One region of the Sporomusa sp. 246TCP1 genome, then DNA from elsewhere that is predicted to be linked to it. Evidence: riboswitches for the same ligand, from Rfam matches in the RefSeq annotation. Region 1 holds a riboswitch; each other region holds the start of a gene.
The links. Region 1 has a riboswitch for molybdenum cofactor ahead of AC1ECB_RS19170 (hypothetical protein). Riboswitches for the same ligand answer to the same signal wherever they lie in the genome.

Region 1 (3,142 bases):
GCCTCCTTACCAAATTAGGAGACGTCCGGCCTTTATTATTTTGCAAGGCAGTGTGTAATTGCAGCGGCTTCAACGCTTAATGAGTGAAGCTGAAATGATAAAAATATCGGCTGCGAATTAGAATATTGAGACAGTTGAAATACAATTGTCAAAATAGAGGGCTTAATGTAGGAATGCTTTTGACATAAGCCTGTTATTAAACCACAGCTGGAGGTGTTGTGAAAAAAATGTTGTCGACAGTGGAACCTAGAAGTACTTCAACGTATTGGTTGTACTTGTGCCCTAAAATACTTGTAGTTGCAAGAAAAGTTACTATGTGGGAAACGAAGGTCGCATAGGGGTGCGGTGGAATCGTAGTCCCCAGATAGTAGCCTTTCTTAAAGATAATTTTGCAAGTCAGACTTCTCAGTATACCTTTATGTTTGCGTTGGTACTTCCTCTTCTATTGTTGGGACTACTCATAACCTTCGTTTTAACAATAAGAAGTTTATGAGTAATGAATGATGTTTAGAAATCCGTTTCGGAACGTGAATCGATTAAGTAAAATATCAAGGATTTTCCTTCTGAAGAGGTAGGAGGGACACAATGTTTATATCGCGGGAAGATATATCCAGGCTTACTATTCAAAGAATGGTTTTATATCACAGTGTTTTAAAGCTGATGCAGGAGGAAGGTATAACCGTTTGTATTTCCAAGGAGTTGGGCCGGCGAACCGGTATATCGCCACACCTCATCAGAAAGGACTTAGCATATTTTGGCGGATTTGGTACTAAAGGGGTAGGGTATGAAACTGATTACCTTTTTCGGCGAATCGAAGAAATTTTAGGATATGACACTAGCTGGAATACGGTGTTGGTTGGCTTGGATATGCCGACAGTAGTACCCATTATGTGTTATTCGCGTTTGTGGCCTGAGGCAGTTAAAATTGTAGCTATTATTGATCTAGGTAAAAAAAATCAAGGTATGACAGTACATAATTTAGGATTAACAATAGAGTCGATTGATCATATTAAAGATATTATTTGCAGCAGAAAAATTATTATTGGTATACTGGCTGTGCCACCATCATATGCCCAGAAAACTGCAAATCAATTGATTCGGGCCGGAATTAAAGGAATTGTCAATTTTTCTTCATTCCCAATTTTTGCTCCTGAGGATATCGCCATAACGCAGGTAAATATGACTTCTATGTTTAGCCAATTGACTTTTGATCTTAAGCATGTAGCAACGAATGATAGCTGTAGTTAATTCATTGTAAGATTGAAAGAACCGGAAAGTGTGGCTGGATAAATGCAAGTGGCCTTGACTAATCCTACAAAATTGTGGGTTAGCCAAGGCCATTTGCATAAACTAAAATCGATGAGTTAGAAGTCATCTTTTTTATGTTCCATGACTTGGGTGGTTTACTGCAATTTTTTTGCAGTTTTGCAGTATACTCACCCTTTCTGTTTGGTAAGACTCGGAAATAATTGTACTTCGCTCGCTTTTGGCGGCTTGTATTGCTTCTTTGACTGTAAGCAAAGATTCCGTGATGCTTTTAATGTTGTCTGTCAACGATACAAGAATAGTAACATAGGCTTCAAAAGTAAAGTCGTTTTTGGTCGATGTGGCTTCTTGAATGGCTTTATGGGTGTCAACAAGGAGTTCCTGAAGTGTGTGTTCTAAATATTCTAAGTCGGTTAGTGTGTAGCAGCCGGGTTCGCAGTCGACCAATAGCATTATTTTTCCGTTTTTCAAAATATCGCTGTGGGCATGAATTCGTTCTAACATGATTATTCCTCCTAGCAAAGTAGTATTCTTGACATAGAACTGTGCTACCATAACAGTAAAGGTACGATTTTCAAATCTAAACAACAAAAAAATATGCCAAGCCTATCCAAAATGGAAAGGGCTTGGCAATGAATTTAAGCGGGCGCAGAAGGAATCATGAAATAGGCACAAATAATGCACCGCTTAAAATATTGCTCCTTTCCAAATGGGAGACATAGCCGTTTCCCGCTATACCGATCGGCCGGATACCATACCCTGAAAGGCTTAGGTAAATCGGCTAAGGAGCAGAGTATTCAATTGTGAAACTTTGAATGTGAGTTTTCAACATTAACTAATGTAGACGAAGATAACAAACTTAATATTATTATATTGTTTGGTATTGTATAAAGCAATAGGGAAGACGTATATTTAGGCGGGCAATTTTTGTATGGACTATAATGCATGCAGGTAAGCAGGAGCCCTGATACTTCAAATTTTTAGAAGGTTGTACAAAAATATTTGGTAATCTCTTGCAAATACCATATAACAAATACTATAATAACAGCATGGGAATTATGTTGGTTTATGTTATAATACGTTAGTTTATGATTGACTTGTCCGTAAAGTGGTTTTCCCAGTGATTAATACATTCATTTTGAACCTGATATAGTTAAAAAAGTTTGTGCAGGGGCTGCGGCAGAAAAACCCTAAACTCCAAATAGGGTTGTTGGCGGTATTATACCAGCTACGGTGAAGAAATTTGCCGGGTTGGTTAATATCTCTGTGGTTAGCTCTGTACTATATGCCTATCTGCTGGATAGCCTGCGAGATAGAGCAAATTTAAGGGGGAAGAAAGATGAGAAGGATTAAATCAAGCGTGTTTGGTATGCTGGCCTTGGTAGTAGTTGCTATTTTTAGTCTGGTTGGTTGCGGCGGCGAAAAACAAGCTCCACCGGCGGCCCCGCAAGCGCAGGTGGTAGAAATTAATGTATCAGCTGCGGCAAGTCTCAAGGATGCACTTGCAGACATTCAAAAGGATTATCAGGCGAAAAATCCCAATAGTAAGCTTGTCTACAATTTTGGGGCCTCTGGCGCTTTGCAGAAACAAATTGAGCAGGGTGCACCTGTAGATGTTTTTATTTCGGCTGCTCCTAAGCAGATGAACGAATTGGAAGCTAAAAATTTAATGAACAAAGCCACCCGCAAAAACTTGGTTGAAAATAAGTTAGTTGTAGTTGTACCAAAGGAAACAAAGCTCAACTTAACCAAGTTTGAAGATTTAACTCAGGATGGTGTGCAAAAGATTGCACTTGGCGAGACCGCCACAGTGCCTGCCGGCCAGTATGCTCAGCAGGTTTTGCAAAAACTGGGCCTTTGGGATAAAGTAAAGGAT
Region 2 (3,142 bases), 240 kb from region 1:
TTCATAAGCATGCAATAGAGAAAATCACTCAAAAAGGGATGGATTTATTATCATGGTATGGACAAAATGTTTATACATTTGTAGATGGATATACTCAGGGAACACTACTTTCAAATCAAGAGATGGATTTGAAAAAAGATGTAGAAGGGCAATTTACTATTTATCTATTTCAAAAGATATCTAAAAAATTTGCGGGAAGAAGAGTTATTTCTACTGCCGGTATGCCAATAAGAGGTAGCGAATCAGTAAGATGCACTTGCAGTTATTTAAATAAGGATAGGTGAAAAAAGAAAACAAACACTACAGCAGTAACTAAATAATAGCTACCAGCATACTATACATTGAATAAACCCCTATATGGATAGCTAAGCTGAAGGAGGGAATATAAAATGGGATTTGGTTTTGGCGGTTGTGGTAGCCATGGCCGTGGTGGAAGTTCGTGGGTTGTGATCATCATCATCATAATTTTACTGTTATGCTGCTGCGGTGATGACGATAGTTTAAGCTGTTAAGCCTATATTTAATTAAGTCAATACTTACAAATAAAAGCTGTCGCACTAAGTAACTTAGTGTGGCAGCTTTTTCTTTGGCGAATTGTCAAGCTATTAATGATATCCTGGCGTTATTTTGGACTAGAATTCAAAATATTTGTATTTATTTTCACATAATATGCAGGAATTTTAAAAATTATATTGAATATTTACAAAAAGAATATAAATAAAAATAATATAATCAATATAAAAAATATATATATAGAAAAATAATATAACAAATATAAATAAAATATATGGAAATGCGGATACCTCCGAGTTGTCTTATCTAAACTTGCAAGAGCATGATTTGATGACCGCAGGGGTAGTGGGAAACTGTTACGCCTCCCGTTGGTAAAGGAGTGTTATTGTAATTTCCAGGAGCAACCCTACCTTTATGTCTATCCTGTAAAGTTATACTTTATAAACGTATACAAGCAGGTGGCAGTAGTGGTATTTTTCACTATGCGTGGAGAATATTCCTGGATAATTACTTAATAGTTAGGCTCCTTGCTGCGGGTGGTTTTTGTTTGCCTATTTTACCTACTGTCTATAGGAGCCTTATGGAAGGTCAAATCTCTTTCAAAGTTCGAATAACTTGCTTTATCTCACTAGGGCACTTGTACACTCTAGGAGATATGCAATTATTATATAAATTTTAAGGAGAGTGATATCTATAATGGAAATGATTTCCATTACTGTCGATGGTCAGACAGTGCAAACATGTAAGGGGTCCACGATTTTAGAAGCTTCGCGTGAAGCGGGTGTTACCATTCCAACTTTATGTCATCTCGCCGATTTAACTCCGGAAGGGTCATGCCGGGTATGTGTTGTTGAAGTTGAAGGCGCACGGGGATTAGTTACGGCCTGTACTTATCCTGTAGCCGAAGGAATGATTGTGCGCACTAATACTCCTGCTATTCGTGAAGCGAGAAAAAGTGTCATCGAACTGATGCTGGCAAATCATCCCCAAGAATGTCTTTCCTGCCAGCGTAATCTGGATTGTGAATTGCAAGCTTTAGCAAGCGCATTTGGTGTTAGACAAATTAAAGCTGAAGGCGAACGACGCCAATTTGCCATTGATGACAGCAACCCTTTCATCATTAGGGACAGCAATAAGTGTATCCTGTGTGGACGCTGTGTACGTGTTTGTAAGGAAATGCAGTGTTGTAACACGTTAGAGTGGACTGAACGTGGTTTTAATACCAAGGTAGCGCCAGCTTTTGATACCGATATGATTGACTCTTCCAATTGTGTATTTTGCGGCACTTGCGTATCTGCTTGCCCAGTAGGTGCTTTAACAGAAAAGCCAATGAACGGCGTAGGGAAGCCGGATAAAAAGGTTAAAACAACCTGTCCTTTCTGCGGCGTTGGTTGCAATTATGATCTAAATGTCAAAGACGGTAAATTAATTGGCGTGACTTCCAACCTGACAAGTGTGGTCAATGGACGACTAACCTGTGTAAAAGGACGTTTTGGAACCGATTATGTTCATAGTCCTGAGCGTTTGACCACACCGTTAATAAAGAAAAATGGCGAATTCGTGGAAGCATCCTGGGAGGAAGCGCTTGATTTAATTTCTACTAAATTTAAGGAAATAAAAAATACGTATGGCAGCGATGCGCTGGCGGCTGTCAGTTCAGCCCGGTGTGTAAATGAAGAAAACTATATCATGCAAAAGTTTATGCGCGCAGTTATTGGTACGAACAATGTTGATCATTGCGCCCGTATCTGCCACGCTCCTACTGTGGCCGGTCTGGCAGCTTCATTTGGTTCTGGCGCAATGACCAACTCTATTAATGAAGCGCCTCAATGTAAAGTGATATTTTTGATCGGCGGTAATCCTACAGAAGCTCACCCGGTGATTGGCGCTAAAATACGTCAAGCTCTGCGTAACGGTGCTACATTGATTGTTGCCGACCCACGCAGGATCGAACTGGCAGGTAAAGCCCATGTGTGGATGCAACTAAGGCCAGGTACGGATATAGCTCTTATTAATGGCATGATGCGTATTATTCTCAAAGCTGGTTGGCATGATCAGAATTTTATTAATTCTTGTACAACTGATTTTGATAAAATGGCAGATGTCCTTGAGAAATATACCCCGGAATATGTGGAAGATATAACTGGTGTGCCGAAGCATTTACTGATGGAGGCAGCCAAAATTTATGCAACTGCTGAACGGGCATCCATATTCTATACACTTGGTATTACCGAACATATTTGTGGTACTGATAACGTTATGAGCTTGGCTAACTTAGCCATGTTAACTGGCAATGTGGGTAAACTTTATTCAGGTGTAAACCCGATGCGTGGACAGAATAATGTACAGGGTTCTTGTGATATGGGGGCTTTACCTAATGTTTATTCCGGTTATCAGTCCGTCACAAATGCAGCAGTACGGGAAAAATTTGAAAAAGCATGGGGTGTAAAATTGTCAGATAAAGTCGGTCTGATGATGCCTGATATGTTTGATGCCTCTATTGCTGGTAAACTGAAAGCTATGTATGTTATGGGGGAAGACCCGATACGGTCGGATGGCGATGCCCACCATGTACGAAAAGGTTTTGAGCATCTTGAATTTCTGGTAGTGCAAAACATTTTTATGACTG
Region 3 (3,142 bases), 1.6 Mb from region 1:
TAGCTGGAGTGCTGTTTGCAGTGTTTTGCCTGGTGCCGCCTGCCGCGGGACTGGGTTACCTTGTTCGGATTGCCTTTTTTCACATTCCGGTTGCCTGGGTATCGGTGCTGGCTTTTTTGGTGTCAGCCATAGCAGCTGGGCAGTATCTCAGAACCAGGCAGCGTAAGTATGATTGCTTGAGTGCCTGTTCGGCTCGGTTGGGTCTCGGCTTTTGCCTCTTGGCGACAGTTAGCGGTGCAGTTTTTGCCAAGCTGACCTGGGGAGCATATTGGAATTGGGACCCTCGGCAGACGACCGTGTTTATTTTGCTATTAATTTACGGTGCTTATCTGGCACTCAGAACAGCCATTGAAGAGACGGAGCGACGGGCGACGGTGAGTGCTGTGTATGCGCTGTTATCCTTTTTGTCTGTGCCCTTTCTGGTGTTTATTATCCCTCGCATGTACTTTTCACTACACCCAGAGCCTGTGCTCAACGGCACCGGCAAGGTGGCTATGGAGCCGATCATGCTGTATGTGCTGCTGGCTGCTGTGGGCGGGGCCACGGCTCTTTACTGTTTACTCTTAACCCGGAGTGTTGTCAGAACAACTGCGCGGCCAGGAAAGGGGCTATCAATATGAAAAAGTACCGTCTGGTTTGTCTGGCAGTCATTGCCGGGTTTATCACCTATAGTGTTTTTGTATTTCAAAGCTCAGTTACGCCTTATGTCACCTTTGCTCAGGCCAAGAGCGCCAAGAGCACCGTTCAGGTAAAGGGAATACTGGCCTCAGCTAAAGTAATGCAGGCTGAAGATGGAAGATACACTCAGTTTATGCTGCGTGATGATGCTGGTGAAGAAGCTGCAGTGGTGTATCGTGGCGTCAAACCTGATGGTTTAGAGCAAGCGACCGGCATAGTGGCAATTGGTAAATATACTAATGGACAATTCCAGGCAGACAAGTTGCTGGTGAAATGCCCGTCAAAATACCAAGGGAGTGTGAATCAATGATTAACTCTCAAAAATATGTATGAAAAAAAGGATTATTTGGTTTTATGTAGAATAATGTCCTTAAATTAATAGGAGATTCTTCAAGCCGGTAGATCTAAAACTCATGTCATGGTTTATTGGCCGTTAGGGTATATTGGGAAACTTGTATATCTGCCATTGCGCAATGAAGAACACCGCTAACAAGGTTCAGCGTTGCGCATTTATTTGTGTAATGTTGGATCTTAATTTTTTTTCGACGTACAGTTATTTATACAACGTACTAAAGGCATGCTTTAATTTGTTAACAATTTCACTATAATTAAATATGAGATTCTTCGAAGCTTGCAGATCTAAAACTGATGTCATGATCTGCTGGCCGTTAGGGTATACCAGGAAACAGGTATATCTGCCATTGCGCAAAGAAGAACATTGCTAATAAAGCAGTTTAGCGTTGCGCAAAGAAGAATACTAAAATAAGGTTCAGCGCTGCGCATTGATTTGTGTAAGGTTGAACTCTATTTTTTCGTCAAATAAAAGTTAATTGTATAGTAATGCATTAAAGATTTAACCCCATAATTAAATATGAGATTCTTCAAAGCTTGCAGGTCTAAAACTGATGTCATGACCTGTTGGCCGTTAGGGTATACCAGGAAACAGGTATATCTGCCATTGCGCAAAGAAGAACATCGCTAGTAAAGCAGTTTAGCGTTGCGCAAAGAAGAATACTGAAATAAGGTTCAGAGCTGTGCAGTGATTTGTGTAATGCTGAACTTTATTTTTTTGTCAAATGAATTCATTTTATCAAGGCTGAAACATCGGGAATTCAGGTGGAAAGTATTGCGGGTATTGGTTTCAGAGCAGGGTGTAGTAGGGGATGTTCAGGTTATTGCCAGTTCAGGTTATAGCCAGTTGGATCTGGCTGTAGTTACCAACATGCGTAGTTAGCAGGTTTACTCGGCGTTTAAGGAGGGCAGGCTTGTGGGTGGCAATTCCTGTTACGTTTAATTTGCAGTAGTGTCTTGACGGTGTGGACTAAGGGGGTGAACAATACCGTGGTCGTAATCATCAAAAATTCAAGGAGGAATTTTCGCAATGCACAAGAAAATGATTGGTTATCTAGCAATCCTTAATTGTTGTTTATTATCAGTGCCTGGCTTGACTTTTGCAACTGAAAGCGTGCCGGAGGAGTCTTTTACCTTAGACGAGGTGATAGTTACAGCAATTCCTTTAGAAAAATATCTGGTCACCACTAGCGTTATAACTGACAAGGATATTGAGGCTAAAGGAGCCCGGAATCTGGCAGACGCTTTGGAGGATGTTCCAGGCGTGAATTTGCACCGGGGGAAGAAAAATAACAATACACTGGATATCCGTGGGAGTGCTCTATCCTATACGAAAATATATATTGATGGTGTTTTAGTAGATCCGCTTTCTAAATTAAGTGGTGGAGCTGCGGACCTAGATATGTTCCCAGTGAGTAATATTGCCAAAATTGAGGTTATCAAAGGCCCTGCGCCTGTATCTTATGGGACAGATGCCATCGGAGGAATGGTTTTAATTACCACCAAAAACGGTAAGAACTATGAGGGCGGTAAAGTTTCCGTCGTCGGTGGGTCCAATGGCACGCTAAATGGCTCTGTTTCATACGGTGGAGGCGACGATAAGTTTAATTATTATATTAATGGCGGCTCCGAGCATACTGACGGCTATATAAGCAATGCGGATAGAAAGAGTACATATTTTAATACTAAACTGAACTGGAAATTTGAAAATGATGCATCGTTAACTTTTACAGGGGGATATTCTGATACTGATAAAGGCTGTTTAGCCCCTCTTGACCCTGCTAATGGTAAGCCTATAAGTTATAATACTGGCTTTTGGGCTGGATTAAATAATACAGAATTTAGAGACTGGGAAAAAAGTAACTTGTCTTTGCAATATGCACAGCAGGTTAATAGTAAACTGGATTATAATGTTAAAGTTTATCGGTTTACTGAGAAAAACGGCCTTTGGGCTAATGGGGCCGATCATGATCCGGCAGTGACGACAATCAAGGGTTATAGTACAAGCCGATGGAATGCAAGCTATTGGGATAGCACCTTAAATGGCGTGGAATTACAAGGTAACTATAAGTTAAACGATCTACATACTTTAACTTTTGGAACACTATACAAT
Region 4 (3,142 bases), 1.6 Mb from region 1:
CCCCCCCATTACTTGCTGGGCAAGTAATGGGGGGGTTCCATATATAACTAGTAACAAGAAGTGTTTTAAACCCGGCTAAGCATTGACCAGCAAAATAACCTCGACTTCGCTTCCGCTCGGCAACGGAGGACTATTTTCCGGAATTACAATAAGCGAGTTGGCAACCATCGCCGATTTCAGCATACCATTACTCTGCAGGCGTAAAGGTTCGGCTAAAATACCATTATCTTTTTGCCAGCACTGCGACCAAACAAAACGTTTTGCCCCTGTACTTTTATTAAACGGAGAGGCTAATACCGCTCTTACCCGTGGCCGCCACCATGTCTTATGACCGCACATCTTCATCAATATTGGCCTAACTAACTGTTCGAATGAAATAGCCGCTGCTGCCGGATTCCCAGATAATCCAAGATAAAGCTTGCCATTTTTTATACCAGCCAGCATCGACATTCCCGGTTTAATGCTTACTCTGTCAAACAATAAGGTAATTCCGAGTCTATCATACACTTCGCCAATTAGATCGTGATCACCTACCGAGGCTCCGCCTGTCGTAATTACAACATCACAGGTAGACGCATTCTCTAGCATTAGAGCTATTTCATCTACATTATCTAACACATTGCCCAGAAGGATAGTTTTTGCCCCGGCATCCGCAACTTGAGCACTAAGCATGTAACTATTGGAATTACGGATTTTTCCAGGAGTCAACTGATAATTTACAGGGATAATTTCACTGCCGGTAGCAATAATCGCGACCAGCGGCTTACGAAAAACACATACCTGCGCTTTTCCCAATACCGCCAGCATGCCGATTACTCCTGCATTTATTGCCGTACCGGCAGATATTACCTCTTCATCGGCTGAAATCTCTTCACCCTGGAAACAAATGTTTTTTTCTGCCCCATGACCATCCAAAACAATGATCTTATCACCATCTGCAATTGTGTCTTCAATACGTACAACTCCAGTAGCTCCAGGAGGCAGAGGGGCTCCAGTCATAATCCGGCAAGCCATTCCCGATGTAATAGTATGATGTGGAATATCCCCCGCGGGGACATAATCTACTTGACGTAAAATTACCGGTTTGCCAGGTACAGCCCCCTCAACATCTTTGGCTACGATCGCATAACCGTCCAAAGGAGACCTGTCAAATGGCGGAAAATCCATATTAGATACTATGGTTTCAGCTAATACCCTCCGCCAGCTTTCGCTTAACTCTATTATCTCTGTTGGCATAATTTGAACTAGATTTAACAACTTTTCCTGAGCCACTTCTAACTTTTCGGTCATTTTCCACCCTCCAGTAGTATAGTTATATTATACATTAGCTAGTTACATACAAAAAGGAAGCCCGTGTTAACGGACTTCCTTTGCGTAATGGCTGGTGTGAGAATTCCTTCTCACGCCCTGTTTACTATCGCCGATCTGGCGATAGTAACTCGGAACTCTTGATAGGATATATTCTCTTCGTAGCAACTAAATTCCTGCAAAAAGTATTATTCGGCAGGTATAATTATATTCAAGAGATGGGACAATTAAAAATAATTTATAAAATGTAAAAATTTCCTTAAAAAATTTTTTTTTTGCAGGAATCTTAAAGTATAGAAGCAAATATATATTATTAAGAGTTCCGAGTTACTATTTCCAGCCAGGAGATAGTAAACAGGGTGCAAAAAGGAATTTTTGTGCCTGCCATTATGCAAAGGAAGTCCGTATTACGGGCTTCCTTTTTGCTGTTTATGTGTTTATTTCTTATTCTGGTGAATACCCTTTGAAGAAATAGTAAAGAAAAGAGGTTCTAAAAAAGATTTACTAAAATATTTCACTAAAATATTTTTAGCACCTCTTTTTTTATAAAATCATAATTATTAAGGAGGGTTTTTATGAGTAAATTTATCCGTGTCGACATGGCAACGAAAAATGTTGCTACCAGCGAGGTTCCTGAAAAGTACGTCGGCATAGCAGGCCGGGCGCTTACTTCCAACTTCGTCGCCGACGAAGTGAAACCAACTTGTCATCCACTGGGGAAATACAACAAATTAATTTTTGCACCCGGCTACCTTACCGGTACCAACGCTGCTAATTCCGGTCGGCTTTCCTGTGGCGCTAAGAGCCCGTTAACCGGTGGTATCAAAGAAAGTAACACCGGCGGTACTTTTGGTCAAAAAATGGCCAAAATGGGCATTAAGGCACTTGTATTTGATGGAATTCCGGAAGAAGATAAGTATTTCATCGTCAAAGTTACTATGAACGATGTGACCATTGAAGACGCTCCCGCTGAGATCATTGGCATGGGTAACTACGAAGCCATTAAAGTTCTGCAGGCAAAATACGGCGCTAAAGCCGGTGTGGCTATCATTGGTCCAGCCGGTGAAATGAAGCTTATGGCAGCCAACATTTCCTTTGCTGATCCTGAAAGCAATATCCGCAGCGCTGGTCGCGGCGGCCTGGGCGCTGTCATGGGTTCCAAGAAGATAAAAGCCGTTGTTATTGATGATACTGGCGCTCCTGGTGTTCCCATTGTTAATCGCGAGGATTTCAAGAGTGCTGCCAAGCGATTTGCCAAAGCCCTTACAACTCACCCGGTCACCAGTCAGGGTATAACCAAATACGGTACCAATATTCTGGTCAACATTCTGAACGAAGCCGGCGGTCTGCCTACTGAAAACTTCCGCCGTGGCCGGAACGAATGGGCCAATGACATCGGTGGCGAAACTATGACTGCAACCATGGAAGCCCGCGGCGGTAAGCCTAGCCACGGCTGCCATCCCGGTTGCATCATGCGTTGCTCTCAGCACTATGTTGACAAACAAGGCAAATATATTACCAGCGGGTTTGAGTATGAAACTATTTGGGCTCTTGGCGCCAACGCCAAGATTAATGATCTTGACCTCATTGCCTATGCCGACCGTGAATGCGATGATGTTGGTGTAGATTCCATTGATATCACTGTTGCCATTGGTGTTTATATGGAAGGCGGTGTCATTCCCTGGGGCGATGGCAAGGCTGCCCTGGATTTGATTAAAGAAATTCGCAAAGGCACTCCCCAAGGCCGGATCCTCGGCTGTGGTGCAGCAACCGTAGGACGCGTCTATGGCGTTTCCAGGGTTCCTATCGTCAAAGGCCAGGCAATTCCTGCGTA

Region 2: another riboswitch for molybdenum cofactor. It lies ahead of fdhF (formate dehydrogenase subunit alpha); the one in region 1 lies ahead of AC1ECB_RS19170 (hypothetical protein).
Region 3: another riboswitch for molybdenum cofactor. It lies ahead of AC1ECB_RS11930 (energy transducer TonB); the one in region 1 lies ahead of AC1ECB_RS19170 (hypothetical protein).
Region 4: another riboswitch for molybdenum cofactor. It lies ahead of AC1ECB_RS11890 (aldehyde ferredoxin oxidoreductase family protein); the one in region 1 lies ahead of AC1ECB_RS19170 (hypothetical protein).

The regions. Positions count from the first base shown of each region.
Region 1 is NZ_CM170492.1:4,056,773-4,059,914, reverse strand. It holds gene AC1ECB_RS19175 (redox-sensing transcriptional repressor Rex) at 586-1,248, shown strand; gene AC1ECB_RS19170 (hypothetical protein) at 1,381-1,770, opposite strand; molybdenum cofactor riboswitch at 1,949-2,067, opposite strand; gene modA (molybdate ABC transporter substrate-binding protein) at 2,606-3,142, shown strand, end outside.
Region 2 is NZ_CM170492.1:4,301,651-4,304,792, reverse strand. It holds gene AC1ECB_RS20365 (class I SAM-dependent methyltransferase) at 1-284, shown strand, start outside; molybdenum cofactor riboswitch at 792-910, shown strand; gene fdhF (formate dehydrogenase subunit alpha) at 1,210-3,142, shown strand, end outside.
Region 3 is NZ_CM170492.1:2,487,609-2,490,750, reverse strand. It holds gene AC1ECB_RS11940 (cytochrome c biogenesis protein) at 1-620, shown strand, start outside; gene AC1ECB_RS11935 (cytochrome c maturation protein CcmE domain-containing protein) at 617-988, shown strand; molybdenum cofactor riboswitch at 1,055-1,172, shown strand; molybdenum cofactor riboswitch at 1,289-1,408, shown strand; molybdenum cofactor riboswitch at 1,546-1,665, shown strand; gene AC1ECB_RS11930 (energy transducer TonB) at 1,805-1,912, shown strand; gene AC1ECB_RS11925 (TonB-dependent receptor plug domain-containing protein) at 2,060-3,142, shown strand, end outside.
Region 4 is NZ_CM170492.1:2,477,703-2,480,844, reverse strand. It holds gene AC1ECB_RS11895 (molybdopterin molybdotransferase MoeA) at 76-1,290, opposite strand; molybdenum cofactor riboswitch at 1,617-1,724, shown strand; gene AC1ECB_RS11890 (aldehyde ferredoxin oxidoreductase family protein) at 1,884-3,142, shown strand, end outside.